Regions from separate parts of the Thalassospira marina genome, predicted to be linked through region 2. Evidence: riboswitches for the same ligand, from Rfam matches in the RefSeq annotation. Region 2 holds a riboswitch; each other region holds the start of a gene.
What was found. A riboswitch is a leader RNA that binds a small molecule or an ion and turns the genes downstream of it on or off. The one in region 2 is predicted to bind thiamine pyrophosphate.
Positions count from the first base shown of each region.

Region 1 (5,714 bases), 2.2 Mb from region 2:
GCGTTTGGGGCCGAAATTTTTAAAAGGCGACGCCCGGTCAGAAAAAACCGGATCGGTTAGAATATTGATGCCCTGATATTGCAGCAGCACGGTGGCGTGGCCAATCCAGGTGACTTGCGCTATTTCCGGGTCAGGGGTGTGAATGGCATCAAGGTCCGGGGGCGTGATGGGGGTTTTGCCGGTTTGGTGTTTGGCCTTGGGCCAGGTTTCATTGCCAAAAAGCCGGCGCCGCAAAAACCTGAAAAATGATCGTTTGCCTTCGGGCAAGGGATAGCGGTTCTCAAAACCGTTTTCAGTATGATGATCCGGACGTGATGCAGAATTCACAGTTTTTACCTTATGATTTTTGTTCTTTTACTATGTGTTGCATTTGCAATGTTGCGCAAGTGGCCCCATTACCAGTTTTTATGGTTCATCACGCACCATAAAAAACGGGCGCAGCCCAATGGCCCCGCCCGTTTTCAAAATGTTGTCTGATCGCAAATTCAGACTGTGTTGTTTATTCGATTACATCAACATAGCTGTCGATGGCTGGCTGATGATCAATAATGCCGGTATCCTGCAAATATTGGGCAAAACGGGTATAGCGGGCTTTGTCCACAGCGGCTGGGCGCAGGGCAAAACGCGGCAGGGTGTCGCTCCAGGCGCGTTTATTCAATTCATCATCAAGGTTGGGATATGCGGCGATAAACGCTTTCCAGCTATCATCGGGGTGGTTGATCAAATACTGGGTGGCTTCTTCGAGCGCATCAAGCATCATTTTCATGCGCGGGTCGCCAGCCTTGTCCTTGCGCACCGTCAGGATCAGCTCGTCATAGGGCGGAACGCCTTCTTCCTCGACGTAAAATGCCTTGCCCGGTTTGCCTTCAATTTCCATCTGGTTAAGTTCGAAATTGCGGTAGGCCCCAATCACGGCATCAACCTGCCCGGAATAAAGCGATGGTGAAAGCGAGAAATTGACATTCACCAGTTCAACCGAATTGATATCAACGCCGTGGCTTTTCAGCATGGTGCCCAAAACGGCATCTTCAAAACCAGCCAGTGAATAGCCGATCTTTTTGCCTTTTAGATCGGCAATGTCCTTGATTGGACCGTCTTTTAACACCACCAGCGCATTCAGCGGTGTTGCCACCAATGTGCCAATGCGCGTTAACGGCAGGCCCTCTGCCACCTGCACATGCAATTGCGGCTGGTAGTTTACGGCAACATCACCCTGGCCTGCCGCCACAAGGCGCGGCGGGGCGGATGGGTCTGCCGGTTCGACCAGTTCAACATCCAGGCCGTGCTTGGCAAAAAAGCCTTTTTCCTTCGCCACCACCAGTGGTGCGTGGTCCGGGTTTACAAACCAGTCCAGAAGAATGGTCAGTTTTTCGTTGGCCTGGGCGGGCAGGGCAGCAAGGCTAAGCGACGCGCCAATCGTCGCAACCGATAACATGGTTTTCAGGCGTGACATGGGTTGGTTCCTATTTTCCGGCAGTCAATAACGCGAACAAGGGTGAAAAATCTGGCATCGGGCACCGCGCTGCATTTTCGCATTTGCGCGGTGGCCGGTGCGCCAATTGTTTGGTTAATCGTATTTTGCCAGGCTGTCGGGCTGCCAGGGCAGCATCCGGCGCAGGGCACGATCAACAATGAAATACTGGGTAATCGAAAAGGCGCACAGGATCAGCAGACAGGCAAAAACCATGTCAATCTGCACTCTGGCATTGGCATGCAGCATCAGATAGCCCAGCCCGCGGCTGGACCCGACCCATTCGCCAATAATCGCGCCAATCGGGGCAACCGCCGTCGCCACCCGAAAGCCCGATGCAAAGGATGGCAGGGCAGCAGGCAACCGCACATATTTAAGCATGCGCCAGCGGCTGGCCCCCATGGTTTGGCCCAAATCCAGCCAGCCGGTTTCAGTGCGTGAAAGCCCGTCAAAAAACGCTACTGTCACCGGGAAATAAATGATCAGGGCCGCCATGGCGATTTTTGATGCCAGGCCAAAACCCAGCCATAAAACCAGCAGGGGGGCGATGGCAAAAAACGGGATCGCCTGTGATACCAGCAAAATTGGCATCAGCCAGAAACGCACGGGTGCAAACAATGCCATGGGCAGGGCGGTTAAGCCGCCCAAAATTGCCCCGGCAAACAGGCCAATCACGGTTTCGGCAATGGTATAACCTGCATGCATCGCCAGCACATTATGCTGGCGGATTAACGCATCGCCCACATCGCGCGGCGAAGGCAGCATATAGGGCGGCGCGCCGGTAATGCTGACGACCGCCTGCCAGGTTACCAACAGGGCAAGAATAATGATCAGGGGGCGGGCCGCACGAACAATCTTCATGCCGCGCGAACGTCCTTTGGGTTTCTTTCGGTGTGCGATTGTGGGGGCGCTGTCCGTCGGGCGCATCTTGGGTGTGGGGCCAGTCGCCTGTCCCTGCTGCTGCCCCATTTCTGGCGGCGTTGCGGTGATTGATGATGTGCGGGAATGATCAGGCATTGTCACCTCCGGCAAAGCTGGCGGTGGTACTGGCACTGGTGCTGGTATTGGTGCTGGTTGCGCGGGTGGTATTATGGCCCTGGGTATGGCTGTGTCCCGGTGCCTGTTGCGTCATGCCGGTTTCTTCGCCCGCCCCTAACAGGCGCAGTAATTCGCCCTGGTGGCGCATAACCTCGCTATTGGCAACATCCCGCGGAATATCGCCGTTGGGCACGCTGGTTTGTGTCAGGCGTGCCGGTGCGCCACGCAGGACATGAATGTAATGCCCAATGCGCAGCGCCTCCAGCGGGTCATGTGTGACCAGCAAAACGCTTTTTCCTGCCAGCATACGTGCCGCAAGGTCCTGCAATTTCAGCCGGTTTAACGGGTCCAGTGCGGAAAAGGGTTCATCCATCAGGACAACCGGCCGGTCTTCCATCAGAGTGCGGGCAAGGGCCGCGCGCTGTCGCATCCCGCCCGACAGGGCCGCAGGCCGCAAATGTGCTGCATCAAGCAACCCAACCTGTTCAAGCAAATGGCAGGCGCGGTCATGGTCTGGCTTTTCACCGCGCAACACGGCGCCAACCACAACATTTTCCAAAACCGTGCGCCAGGGTAATAACAGGTCCTGCTGCGCCATATAGGCAACACGCCCGGCAAGGTTGGTGCCATCGCTGCACGTAATATCGCCGGAAACATCACCATCAACCAGCCCGGCCAGATATCGCAAAAGGGTGCTTTTGCCCACGCCCGATGGCCCCAAAAGGCAACTTGTGCTTTGTGCCGGCAGGTGCAGGTCCAGATCGTGGAAAATTTCGATATCGTCAAAGGCAACGCGCCCGTGACGCAGCCAGACATCAAAATTACAGGCTGTATTTGTGGCCCCATCCCGGTTGGGGGGCATATCATCATGTCGTGCCATACGATCCTTCCTACGCCGGTCTTAACCGGTTCAGGTTCAAAGGGTCGTGCGGCAACACCGCACCTCTCAGCCCGTTTACGACAGGCCCCCCTGGAGATGAGGCGACTATGCGCAGATGAAACCCCGACGTCAAGTTTTGAGATCACTCTATTTTGTGTGATCCTTGCATGTTTATGGTGCGTCGGGGTGACATTGCCGCAATGGGTAAGGGGTTTATGCGGTGACCTTCAGGTAAACCGCCCCGTTGGTTGCCCCGGCCTCCAGGTCCTTATGGGCCTGTGAAGCATCGGAAAAATCATACATATGTGCCGCCGGGAAAGAAGCATGGCGCAAAATATCAAACCATGCCTGCGCCGCCTTGTGATATTCCTGCAGGTTATTGATGTAGGCAAGGACACTGGCGCGAATAAGAAAACGGTTTGCCAGCGTGTTCACATCGAGCAACGGTAATTGCCCACCCACCTGGCCGATATTGGCCGTGATACCAAATGGTTTGGTGGTGCGAATGCTTTTATTCAGGGATTCCCCACCAATACCGTCAATGGCATAATCAACACCCTGTCCATCCGTCAGGTCTTTGATCGCGGTTTCAAAATCCTGGTCCTTGTAAAATATTGCGTGGTCCAGGCCCTGTTTTTGCGCCAGTGCGGCTTTTTCCGGCGTGCTGACGGTGCCAAAGGTCGTGATACCCAACTGTTTTGCCCAATGCACCAGCACCTGGCCTAGCCCGCCCGCCGCAGCGTGGATAAGCATGCTTTGCCCGGCCTGCACCTTGCAAACATGCATCAGCAGAAAATAGGCCGTAAGTCCACGTAACAGCGACCCGGCAATTTTTTCGTCGGCAATGTCGCCCGGCAGCTTGACCACGCGGTTGGCGGCAACGTTGCGGTGGGTACAATAGCTGCCAACGGGGAACCCGGCATAACCAACCCGGTCACCAATTTCAAAACCCGTCACATTGCTGCCAATCGCACAAATGGTTCCCACGGCCTCGACGCCGATACTGCCGGGAAGGCTGGGCATGGGATACAGGCCCTTGCGGAAATACACATCCACATAATTAACGCCAATCAGGCTTTGTTCGATGCATATTTCATCGGCCTGTGGGGCCGGAATATCAATGTTGGTGGCATATAAAACCGATGCGTCCCCGCTTTGGTCCATGTGAATGATGCGGCTCATGGCTGGCTCCTTAATGTTGTGACAGCATCAGGATTACGGTGTATGGCTGTTGGGGGAAATTGCATATATTTGCATAGTAAATGGGTGAAAATGCGCAAATGAACTGGGAAGATTTCCGTTATTTTTTAACCCTGGCCGAAACAGGCAGTTTTTCGGGCGCAGCCCGCAAACTGGGTGTGGATCACAGCACAGTGGCCCGCCGCGTAACCGCGCTGAAGGCAGATACTGGACTGCGCCTGATTGACCGTTTGCCAAAAGCGGTGATGCTGACCCAGGAAGGCCAATTGCTGGCGGGACGCGGGCAGGGGGCGCTAGAAGCCATGTTTGCCGTGGAGCGCGCAGCGGCAGGGTCGATGACAGGCGTTTCAGTCCCGCTTTGCATCAGCGCGCCGCCTTCGTTGGCCCGCCACGTGATTGCGCCACGCCTGCTGGCTTTTCGGCAACAGCACCCGGATATCGAGGTGATCCTGCAGGGACAAACCCAGTCAGCCGATCTTAACCGGCGCCAGGCTGATATTGCTATCCGGCTGTCGCGACCCCGAAAATCCAGTGTGATTACCCGCAAACTGGCCGATATGCCGATGGCCTTTTATGGTGCGGTTGATTATCGCAAGGCCGAGGCCGACTGGGACCTGATCAGCTGGGATGAAAGCAGTGCGGATATTCCGCAATATCGCTGGCTTGAAGACAGGCTGGCGGGGCGGTCGGTTGTTTTGCGATCGAACGATATGGATGTGCAGGCGGCGGGCGCGCGTGCCGGGGTGGGGGTGACATTACTCCCCTGTTATCTGGGCGATGCAGACCCGCAATTACGCAAATTGAAAGGCCGGGAGGATTTCCCCACCCGCGAGATATGGATGCTGGTCCATGCCGATTTGCGCCATGCCCCGCGGGTACGAAACGGGATGGATTTTTTGATCAGCACCATCCGTTCGCTTGCCGCGTGATGGTTTATCGGGGGTGAAAAGCCGTCAAACATGTTTCAATTTTTGAAATATTGCAGTTGCGAGAATATTTTGACGGTTTTTACGTAATATCCCTTGAAATTCAGGCGCGCTTCTGCAAACCCTAATACCGAAAGCACAAAGGGGTGTGGGCCTTGGCCCTCTAACGGTTTTCTGTGCTTTTCTGCTGTTATTCATG
Region 1 covers NZ_CP024199.1:1,723,679-1,729,392, forward strand. Annotated here, with positions in the region: gene CSC3H3_RS07840 (MBL fold metallo-hydrolase) at 1-327, opposite strand, end outside; gene CSC3H3_RS07845 (ABC transporter substrate-binding protein) at 500-1,453, opposite strand; gene CSC3H3_RS07850 (ABC transporter permease) at 1,568-2,332, opposite strand; gene CSC3H3_RS07855 (ABC transporter ATP-binding protein) at 2,481-3,389, opposite strand; TPP riboswitch at 3,380-3,491, opposite strand; gene CSC3H3_RS07860 (quinone oxidoreductase family protein) at 3,603-4,571, opposite strand; gene CSC3H3_RS07865 (LysR family transcriptional regulator) at 4,670-5,518, shown strand.
Region 1: another riboswitch for thiamine pyrophosphate. It lies ahead of CSC3H3_RS07855 (ABC transporter ATP-binding protein); the one in region 2 lies ahead of thiM (hydroxyethylthiazole kinase).

Region 2 (5,714 bases):
CTGTTGGCGGCTCCGGCGGGGCAAAAGGCCACCATGGGCCTGGACCCGGGGGTACGTACCGGCGTGAAGGTTGCCGTGGTCGATGCCACCGGCAAGCTGGTGGATACGGCAACGGTTTATCCGTTCCAGCCCCGTAACGATGTTCAGGGTTCGATTAACACCCTGGCCGCCCTGGCGGCAAAACACAAGATCGAGCTGATCGCGATTGGCAACGGCACCTTCTCGCGCGAGACGGACCAGCTTGCGGGTATGCTGCTTAATGCCTTTCCGCAAATCAAGGCGACCAAGGTTATCGTTAACGAAGCCGGGGCATCGGTTTATTCGGCGTCGCAATTTGCCGCCGAGGAATTCCCCGATCTGGACGTATCATTGCGTGGTGCGGCATCCATTGCGCGCCGCCTGCAGGACCCGCTGGCAGAACTGGTTAAGATCGACCCCAAATCCATCGGTGTTGGCCAGTATCAGCATGACGTTTCGGAAACCAAGCTGGCACGGTCGCTTGATGCCGTGGTCGAAGATTGCGTGAACGGCGTGGGCGTGGACCTTAATACCGCATCAATCCCGCTTCTGACCCGCGTTGCCGGGCTTAGCGAAGGGCTGGCGCGGAACATTGTTGGTTATCGTGACGTCAATGGAGCGTTCCGTTCGCGCGCAGATTTGCGCAAGGTCGAACGCCTGGGGCCGAAAGCCTTTGAACAATGTGCGGGCTTTTTGCGCATTCGCGGCGGGGAAAACCCGCTTGATGCGTCGGCAGTGCACCCGGAAGCCTACCCGGTGATTGAAAAAATCAGCCGTGAAAGCAGCCGTGATCTGGCCAGCATCATTGGGGATTCGCCGTTTCTGAAAACCCTGCGGCCGGAAAAATTCGCCGATGATGTTTTTGGTGTGCCCACCATCCGCGACATTCTGGCCGAGCTGGATAAACCCGGCCGTGACCCGCGCCCGGAATTCAAAACCGCGAAATTCATTGATGGCGTCAATGAAATCAAGGATTTGAAAGTCGGCATGAAGCTGGAAGGCACCGTGACCAACGTTACCAATTTTGGGGCGTTTGTTGATATTGGCGTGCATCAGGACGGCCTGGTTCACATTTCGCAACTGGCGGACAAATTTGTCGCTGACCCGCGCGAAGTGGTCAAAGCAGGGCAGATCGTTTCTGTCACCGTGATGGAAGTGGACGCACCGCGTAAACGCATCGGCCTGTCGATGAAATCCGCCCCGGATTATGAAGGGGCACAGGACCGCCGCGAACAGCGCAGCCAGCCCGCAGGCGCGCGCCATAACAACCATGACCGCAACCAGCCCCGCCGCCAAAACGGCAATAATGGCCGTGGCAATGCATCGGCCGGGTCCGCCGGGGATGCTGGTGGTGGTGCAATGGCCGCAGCCCTGAAAGCCGCGATGGAACGCCGTAAATAAGCATTTTGCGAGTGGCGGGCGCACAACAGCCGCAATTCGCAGAAAACCAGATCAGAAATCCGGTACGATAACCGGTGTGAAAGGCAGGTGGCATATGGCTTCCTGCCTTTCTTTTTGCGCAAATAGCCCAGCGTTATTTCCTGGCAGAAAACAGCGGATTGACAGCCGCGCGAACAAAACCCATCTTGCGGGTTCACCAAGGGGAGCCCCGACAGGGGGCTGAGAAACTGCCACGCCTGATCCAGACAGCGCAGTGACCCGTTGAACCTGATCCAGTTCATACTGGCGTAGGGAGGGTGCAAACGCCTGATCATGCGTTTAACCATCATTCCGGCTTCGAACTGGGTTTCCAACCGCACCTGCATGGGAGCCTTAATATGACTGACGACGCCAAAAACCTTTCACCGGCACAGCTTCTGACCGATATGCGCAAAGCCGCCCCGCTGGTTCATTGCATCACCAATTATGTGGCCATGAATATTGCCGCCAATACGCTGCTGGCGGCTGGTGCATCCCCGGCCATGGTCCATGCCCCCGAAGAAAGCGGTGAATTTGCCGCCATTGCCGGTGCATTAACCGTTAATATCGGCACCCTTTCGACCGAATGGGTTGAGGGGATGAAAGAAGCAGCCAAAGGCGCAAACAGTGCCGGAAAACCCTGGATCCTTGACCCGGTGGCACATTTTGCCACCCAATTTCGCCGGAACACCGTGGCCGAACTTTTGACACTGCACCCCACCATCATTCGCGGCAATGCATCAGAAATAATCGCCCTTGCCGGTGGGCAAAGTGCCGGTCAGGGCGTTGATAGCGGCGACCCTGTTGAACAGGCCGAAGAAGCCGCCAAAAACCTGGCCCAAAGCCAGAAATGCGTGGTTGCTGTTACCGGCACAGCCGATTTCATCACCGATGGCATCCAGTCTGTTCGGGTGCATGGCGGGTCTGATCTGATGCCGAAAATCACGGCGATGGGATGTTCGCTGACCGCCCTTGTTGGTGCCTTTGCCGCCATTTGTCCGCGCGCACCGTTTAACGCCACCATTGCCGCCCTGGCCTGCTTTGCCGCCGCAGGCAAAATGGCACAACAATCGGCATCCGGCCCGGCCAGCTTTGCCACGGCCTTTCTTGATGCACTTTATAATCTGGATGCTGCGGCCCTTGAAACCAACGCCCGGATCGAGGTTCTCTGATGGCATGTGATGCTTTTGATCTGTCGCTATATCTGATCCTTGATCCCGACCTGTGTCGGGATCATTCCATGCTGGAAACTACAATGGCCGCCATTCGCGGCGGGGCGACGCTGGTGCAGTTACGTCATAAAACGGCCAGCACCGACGAATTCATCGCCCTGGGCCGCGAATTGATGCAGGCCATGGCGGGAACCGGCGTGCCCTTGATCATTAACGACAATATCGATGCCGCGATTGCCCTTGATGCCCACGGGCTTCATATCGGGCAGGATGATATCCCGGCGGCCAAAGCCCGCGAAAAGCTGGGTGCAGGCAAAATCCTTGGCCTTTCGATCGAGTCCGAGGCCGCAGCAGGCAACCTTGACCCGGAAATTGTCGATTATGTTGGCATTGGCCCGGTATTTGCGACCAGCACCAAGCCCGACCATAAACCCGCCATTGGTTTTGACGGCCTCGCCCGCCTTTCCGCCCTGTGCCCGATGCCCGGTGTTGCCATTGGCGGCATCAAAGGCCCCCATGCCATGGATGTTTTTAAAAGCGGTGCCCAGGGGCTTGCCGTTGTTTCGGCCATCTGTGGCCAGCCGGACCCGGAACTGGCAACCTGCGAACTGGCAAAAACCATCAGCCATGCCCAACAGCAAATTTCTGCGGGCAAACTGGCCTGACGCACGATTTGAACATGCCCGCCTGATAGCTGAAAACAGGGCGGGCAAACCGGCGACTCTGCCCCCAATTGGTTAATTTTAACCCCATGCGCAGGGCAGGATGCACGGCAACGTTGAAGATATACACCCCAAGCCGTCGCCTTGCGTTATATGCAGGGCAGAAACCCGGTTTTAGCTGCCAAAATTGTGGCAAAATGGCCAAAAATTGAAATAACCACCAAAAAAGCCCCGCAAACAACGCCTTGCGGGGCTTTAAACTGCCGCAAATGGCAATTTCACATGCAAATATGGCATGGAATTGCCTCATTCGCGCCCCGAATAGCCCCAGATTGCCTGTCATATTCCTGATCAACGACGATAAATAAGGGTCGTTACCGGCCCAATGGCACCACAAGGAACCCAACATCTGCCCCGGCACCTTTATACCGGAAAGTGACAGTCTGTTGATCTCGCTGCCGTTTTATCGCACCTGTAATTATGCGAGGAGACGTCCATGCCGAAGTCTTTCCGCAGCAAACCGGTGGTTCTCGCCCTGATCGGTCTTTTGTCAGTGACGACAGCTGCCCTGGCTGCGATCAAGGTTGCCCCGAAAGCCGTTACCGATACGGTCACCATTCAGTCCGATGCGCCGCATGGCGAGGTCGTTTTGACCTACCCTGACGGCAGCATGGCCCTGCGTAAAAGCTGCAACAGCTTTCCCTGCCAGCTTAATATCAGCGGCCTTCAGAAGGGCGAATATGGTGTTCTGATCCGTCAGGGGACGGATATTCAGAACATGGTCAGCCTTTACAAGGAATAAGCCTGCAAGAAAAACCGCCAATGCCAGGCGGTTTTTTGTTGCCTGCTGTGCCGCAAACAGGCCATCGCCTCAAGGCATCCCATAACCGCCTGCTGCCCCGCGCACCCGCGCAGATGCCAGGAAATTTCACGAAATGGCAATTTTTCAGGAACGTTTGGCAATCCCTGTTGTTTTAGGCCACAGATACCATTCACAAACGGGGTTCCCCATTGCGAACGCCGATCAAAGTCCTAGATAGACTGGACAGACAGGTTTCACCCTCCATTTGGGTGCAGGGAAGTAAAATTGCAGCGTAGCAACAGGTTGCACGGCAATTTAACTTTCACACAACAACCAAATGGGGATATGTTGCGGGAGCTTTGTGCGACCCGCACTGATTAACGATAACGAAATTCGAGGTATTGTATCATGGCTCTTGAACTTCCGGCACTCCCCTACGCCTATGACGCGCTTGCACCGTATATGTCGGCTGAAACGCTCGAATTCCACCATGACAAGCACCACAATGCCTATGTCGAAACCGGCAACAAGCTTCTTGAAGGTTCCAACCTCGCTTCGGGCAAGACCCTGGCTGAACTGGTTGTTGCAACCTATGAAGACAAAACCAACCCGAAGCTTTTCAACCAGGTTGGCCAGCACTTCAACCATGTTGAATTCTGGCAGATGATGAAGCCGAATGGCGGTGGCAACATCCCCGGCGAACTCGAAAAGAAAATCATCGAAGACTTCGGTTCGGTTGACAAATTCAAGGAAGACTTCACCGCTGCCGGTGTTGGCCAGTTCGGTTCGGGCTGGGCATGGCTGTCGCTCAACAGCGCAGGCAAACTGGTGATTGGTGGTTATGCAAACGCCGAAAACCCGCTGGTCAAGGGCGAAACCCCGCTGCTCGGTTGCGACGTTTGGGAACATTCCTACTATATCGATTACCGCAACCGTCGCCCGGATTACGTCAAGGCGTTCCTGAACGACCTGGTAAACTGGGAATATGTTGCTGAACTGTATTCCAAAGCTGGCTAATCGCTGACGCTTTGAAGCAGATCACAAAGCGGCTCCTTCGGGGGCCGCTTTTTTATTTCAAAAATGCATCAAAAAAACATATAAACCTGTAAAAACAATAAATGTATGCTACTCTAAATAGTCGTAAGGCGCTTCTCTTTGTAAAGAGAAAACTTCATGAAATGAAGTTGTCCTAATGATTGGCCACTCTCTGGCTTCAAATTGAACCTATCTTAAGGATGAAGATGCCTTCAAATATTGCGCCTTACGACACAAAACACAATGACGTAGAAAGAATAAAAACCAACATTTGGATTACATACAAGTGTCGAATTTTAGCCTATGAAAGAATTTCAAAATACAACCTACACTCACAAGTACTACTAGCCGTCTACACTCTCCCAATTATCTTCATTTCAATAATCGACTTAAAATTTCAAGGCAACGACAAACAGTCTCTGATAACAATTTTCTTCAGTATATCTGTCTTAGTTGCAAGCATATTTATATACTCACAAAACTTTTCAGGAAGAATGGAGAAATCAAAAGAAAACTACATCAAACTTCAATATATACATGAACATATCAACGAACAGACATACCCCGATTACCTGAAAGAATATCACAATATAATAAGCTCATACG
Region 2 covers NZ_CP024199.1:4,065,588-4,071,301, forward strand. Annotated here, with positions in the region: gene CSC3H3_RS18460 (Tex family protein) at 1-1,419, shown strand, start outside; TPP riboswitch at 1,609-1,730, shown strand; gene thiM (hydroxyethylthiazole kinase) at 1,797-2,609, shown strand; gene thiE (thiamine phosphate synthase) at 2,609-3,274, shown strand; gene CSC3H3_RS18475 (hypothetical protein) at 3,768-4,073, shown strand; gene CSC3H3_RS18480 (superoxide dismutase) at 4,482-5,090, shown strand; gene CSC3H3_RS25180 (SLATT domain-containing protein) at 5,315-5,714, shown strand, end outside.

Region 3 (5,714 bases), 880 kb from region 2:
CTTGACCGTGATATGGGCCTGACGCGCCATATAATTCGGCCCCTGGACTTCCTTGATGTCGTTCAGGGTAAAGTTATAGCTGCCCACCTGCACACTATCGCCAACCGCCATGGACTGGACGGCTTCGGTGGTCCATGCCTGCGACCCGGTAATACCGGCAATCACAATGGCAACACCGGCATGGGCCAGCATCATGCCATGTGCGGAACGCGGCAGATTGCGCATGCGGCGGAAACTGTTGCCAACAGGTTCGCGAAACAGCTTGATGCGCCCGGCCCATTCCACAAGCGACCCCACAAACAGCCACACCGCCAGCCCCATGCCAAACAGGGCAAAAGCCGGGCCGCCAGACAGCCAGTACGTCACCAGAACCGTCACCACCACAATGGCGATTGCCAGTTTCAGTTTGCCAATCGCGGCAAACAGGTCGGCGCGTTTCCACGGCAGGAACGGACCAATGGCCATGGCAATGATCAGCGGTGTCATGATCGGCACAAAGGTTGAATTGTAAAACGGTTCACCGACCGAGATTTTTTCACCCGTCAGGGTTTCAAGAAACAGCGGATAAAGCGTGCCGAGAAAAACCATCGCTGCAGCAATCGAAAGCAGCACATTGTTAAAAACAAGCGCACCTTCGCGCGAGATCGGCTGAAACAGCCCGCCCCCCTTGAGCGTGGGCGCACGCCAGGCATAAAGCGCAAACGATCCCCCCACCGAAAGGGCCAGCAGGATCAAAATGAAAATGCCGCGTTTCGGATCGGTCGCAAAGGCATGAACCGAGGTCAGCGCACCCGAACGCACCAGGAAGGTGCCAAGCAGCGAAAATGAAAAGGCAATAATGGCAAGAAAGATGGTCCAGCTTTTAAGGGCGTCGCGTTTTTCAACCACAATGGCCGAATGCAAAAGCGCCGTACCCGCCAGCCACGGCATGAAGGATGCATTTTCAACCGGGTCCCAGAACCACCAGCCGCCCCAGCCAAGCTCGTAATAGGACCACCAGGACCCAAGGCCGATACCCGTGGTCAGGAAAACCCAGGCCGCCAGCGTCCAGGGGCGCACCCAGCGTGCCCATGCCGGGTCAACCCGGCCTTCGATAAGGGCGGCAACGGCAAAGGCAAAGGCAACGGAAAAACCGACATAGCCCAGATACAGGAACGGCGGATGAATGGCGATACCCGGGTCCTGCAAAAGCGGGTTCATCCCCTGTCCGTTCAGGGGCGGGTTGGCAATGCGTTCAAACGGGTTGGATGTCAGCAGAATGAACAGAAGGAAGCCAACCGCGATCAACCCCATAACCCCCACAACCCGTGCCAGCAGGCTGGGCGGCAGGTTGCGGCCAAATGCCGAAACCGCAGCGCCAAACAGCGACAGGATCATGACCCATAACAGCATCGACCCTTCATGGTTGGCCCAGACCCCGGTGATTTTATAGATCATCGGCTTGGCGGTATGGCTGTTTTCCACCACATTAAGAACCGAGAAATCGGACGTGACATAGGCATATGTCAGCGCGCCAAAGGCAAAGGCGATCAGAATGAAGCTGGCAATTGCCGTGCGCGGGGCCACGCGCAGCAGGGCTGCATCATTGCGTGCGGCGGCCAGAAAGGGCACGGTGGATTGGGCAAAGGCCATCGCCAGCGCCAATACGAGGGCATAATGTCCGAGTTCAACGATCATGGGGGCGTGCGCGTCCTTTATATACAGGTTCGAGCCGATATAATGTGCGATGCAAAGTTTGGAAACCTTGCGGAATATCAAATTTGCGCTATTTGCACGGGCGCATTAAATAGAATTATTATATACACCCTGCTTCAGCATAAAGTCAGTCCTACCGAAGGGTCATGAAATGAACCAATGTCCGGTTATCGACATTGCACAGCGGGAAATGTGGGCGCGTCGTGCGACGACGGCCTCCATTATCATCGCTGCGACCCTGATTGTCATCAAGGCGATCGGGTGGTTCATGACGGATTCGGTCAGCCTTCTATCCTCCATGATCGATAGCATGCTTGATATCGGCACGTCCGTGATCAACTTCATGGCTGTGCGCAGCGCCTGGCGCCCGGCGGACCATGATCATCGCTTTGGTCACGGTAAGGCCGAACCCCTGGCGGGTTTGTTCCAGTCCGCCTTCATGCTGGGGGCGGCGGTGCTGGTGCTGGCCGAGGCATCATCGCGCCTGATGGACCCGCAACCGATGCGCCTGGCCAACGAAGCCATTTATATCATGGTGGTGTCGCTGGTAATGACCATTGGTCTGGTCTTGCTGCAACGCAAGGCAATGCGAATGTCCGGTTCGATGGCGGTCGAGGCCGATTCGCTGCATTACAGTTCCGATATTCTGGCAAATGCCGCGGTGATCATTGCGCTGTTGCTGGTGGGGTCGGGCTTTTTATGGGCTGACCCGCTGATTGGCGGCATTGTTGCAATCTTTCTGCTCTATTCGGCAGGCAAGGTTGGCCGCGATGCCGTGGCCGTGCTGATGGACCGGGAACTGCCCGAATCCGATAGCCAGCGCATCATCGAACTGACGATGAAGCATAAATCCGTCATTGGTATTCACCGCCTGCGCACCCGGTCATCGGGCGTGCACCGCTTTGCCGAGATTGAACTGATCATGGATGGCGGCATGTTGATGCGCGAGGCACACACCATTTGCCATCAGGTGATGGACAGCATCCGGGGTGAATATCCTGATCTGGATATCACCATTCACCCCGAACCGCCCGAAGACATCCATCTCGATGAATTCAATGGCTACACCGAAGACCCCGAATTCTGGCATGTGGCCCGGGCGCGCAAGGTGGGGCTGGATGATATTCCCGTTTCCAACAGCGAACTGGCAACCGGGCGCTAAGCGCAGCGTCTTTTGCCTGTTGCATATTATCGTCTGTTGTCTGGCACCGATATCAGGGTCAGTTATGTTTCCGTCATGCCTCCTTCATGCGGGCGATTGACAGTTCTTTTTTAAATTGCAATTTTGATTCCCGATCACCTGGGGGGCCCCGGCAAGGGGCTGAGATTCTGCTGGGTAAAGTTTTTGGCTTTACGCGTAGTGACCCTTTGAACCTGATCCAGTTCGTACTGGCGTAGGGATGGTGCAGATGCCCCAAAACAGGGGCACTGATAACGGTTTGATGGGCACATATACCGCGACTTTGCGGGAAATGGCGATTTCGTGCCGTTAGCGGGGAAATGATTTCATCTGAAACCTGACGCGGAACTGGGTCTCCATTGCCAAATGCAAAGGAGCCTTTGATGCCTGCCTTTAATCCTGACGTTAAAATTACCTGTGGTGCCCTGCCAGCATCGCAGAAAATTCATCTTCCCGGCATGTTGCACCCGCAACTGCGTGTGCCCATGCGTGAAATTTCGCTGCATCCCACGGCGGGCGAACCCCCGGTACGCGTATATGATGCATCCGGCCCCTATACCGACCCGAATGTGGAAATCGACATTCGCAAGGGCCTTGAACGCCTGCGCCATCGCTGGATCAAAAATGGTGATGATTTTGAAAACTATGACGGGCGCAGCGTACAAGCCATTGATAATGGCGGCACCGATGGCACCCGCCACGCGGTTGAACCGTTTCCCATAAGCCACCGGCCGATGCGTGCCGCCCGCAACGGCACCATGACCCAGCTTGCCAGTGCACGCGCCGGTATCATTACCCCGGAAATGGAATTTGTCGCCATTCGCGAAAATCTGGGCCGGATGCGTGCCAGCACAGGCCAGGTGCAGGATGGTGAAAATTTCGGTGCTGCCGTGCCCGATTTTGTCACGCCGGAATTTGTGCGCGATGAAATTGCCCGTGGCCGCGCCGTGATTCCCGCCAATATCAACCATCCCGAGGCCGAACCCATGATCATTGGCCGGAATTTTCTGGTCAAGATCAACGCCAATATCGGCAATTCGGCGGTGACATCCTCGATGGAGGAAGAGGTCGAGAAAATGGTTTGGGCCACCCGCTGGGGGGCCGATACCGTGATGGACCTGTCAACAGGGCGTAACATCCACAATATTCGCGAATGGATTATCCGTAATTCGCCAGTGCCGATCGGGACGGTGCCGCTCTATCAGGCGCTGGAAAAGGTTGGTGGCATTGCCGAAGACCTTAGCTGGGAGGTGTTTCGCGATACATTGATCGAACAGGCCGAACAGGGTGTGGATTATTTCACCATTCATGCCGGGCTGCGCCTGCATCACATTCCGCTAACGGTGGAAAGGGTAACGGGCATTGTTTCGCGTGGCGGGTCGATCATGGCGAAATGGTGCCTGCATCATCATCGCGAAAGCTTTTTGTATGAACGTTTTGCCGAAATTTGCGAAATCTGCCGCGCCTACGATGTGACCTTTTCACTGGGGGATGGTTTGCGCCCCGGCTCCATCGCCGATGCCAACGATGCCGCCCAGTTTGCCGAGCTGGAAACCCTGGGTGAGCTGACCCGCATCGCCTGGGACCGCGATTGCCAGGTCATGATCGAGGGGCCAGGCCATGTGCCGATGCACAAGATCAAACACAATATGGACAAGCAACTCGAAGTATGCGGCGAAGCACCCTTTTATACGCTTGGCCCGCTAACCACTGATATCGCACCGGGATATGACCATATTACATCGGGTATTGGGGCGGCGATGATTGGCTGGTTTGGTACCGCAATGCTGTGTTACGTCACCCCAAAGGAGCATCTGGGCCTGCCGGACCGTGACGATGTGAAAACCGGGGTGATTACCTATAAAATCGCCGCCCATGCCGCCGACCTTGCCAAGGGCCACCCGGCAGCGCGCATTCGCGATGATGCCCTGTCGCGTGCCCGGTTTGAATTTCGCTGGGAAGATCAGTTCAATCTGGCGCTTGACCCGGAAACAGCCCGGTCCTTTCATGATCAGACCCTGCCCAAGGAAGCCCATAAGGTGGCGCATTTCTGTTCCATGTGCGGGCCGAAATTCTGTTCGATGCGAATATCCCACGACATTCGCGCCGATGCCCAAAAGGAAGGTATGGCAGCCATGGCGGAAAAATACCGCGATGGTGGTGACCTTTATATGGCCAAGGAAACGGCGGATCTGCCGTGATCAGCCACAACGGCACATAAATGAAAAAGGGCGGCCCGGTTCATCGGGCCGCCCTGCGTTTGATTATTCTTGTGCGACGAAATCGGGGAAGCCTAAAGCACGGTCAACATGCTGGCGACCAGCGGGTGGCGGACAATGTCTTTGTCGCGAAGCTGGACACAGGCAATATCTTCGACATTTTCCAGCCGGTCCGACATTTCCGCCAAACCGGAAAGTTCGGGCAGAAGGTCGGTCTGGTCGGGGTCGCCCGTCAGGATCATGGTGGAATTCCAGCCAAGGCGCGTGACCAGCATTTTAAGCTGTCCGTAGGTGCAGTTCTGCGCCTCGTCAATCACGACAAAGGCGTTATTGAGCGTACGACCCCGCATATAGCCAATCGGCGCAATTTCAATCGTGCCGTCTGACAGATAGGTGCGCAGGCGTTTGGCACCCAGCCGGTCATTCAAGGCATCATAAAGCGGGCGTAGATAGGGGGCCATTTTGGCCTCCACATCGCCGGGCAGAAAGCCGATATTTTCGCCTGCTTCAACAGCCGGGCGGGCCAGAACGATGCGGGCGATATCCCCTGCATCAAGGGCCTCGACGGCCTTGGCAACCGCGATATAGGTTTTGCCTGTGCCTGCCGGGCCAAGGGCCAG
Region 3 covers NZ_CP024199.1:414,928-420,641, forward strand. Annotated here, with positions in the region: gene CSC3H3_RS01795 (heme lyase CcmF/NrfE family subunit) at 1-1,677, opposite strand, end outside; gene CSC3H3_RS01800 (cation diffusion facilitator family transporter) at 1,847-2,857, shown strand; TPP riboswitch at 2,987-3,114, shown strand; gene thiC (phosphomethylpyrimidine synthase ThiC) at 3,259-5,076, shown strand; gene CSC3H3_RS01810 (PhoH family protein) at 5,169-5,714, opposite strand, start outside.
Region 3: another riboswitch for thiamine pyrophosphate. It lies ahead of thiC (phosphomethylpyrimidine synthase ThiC); the one in region 2 lies ahead of thiM (hydroxyethylthiazole kinase).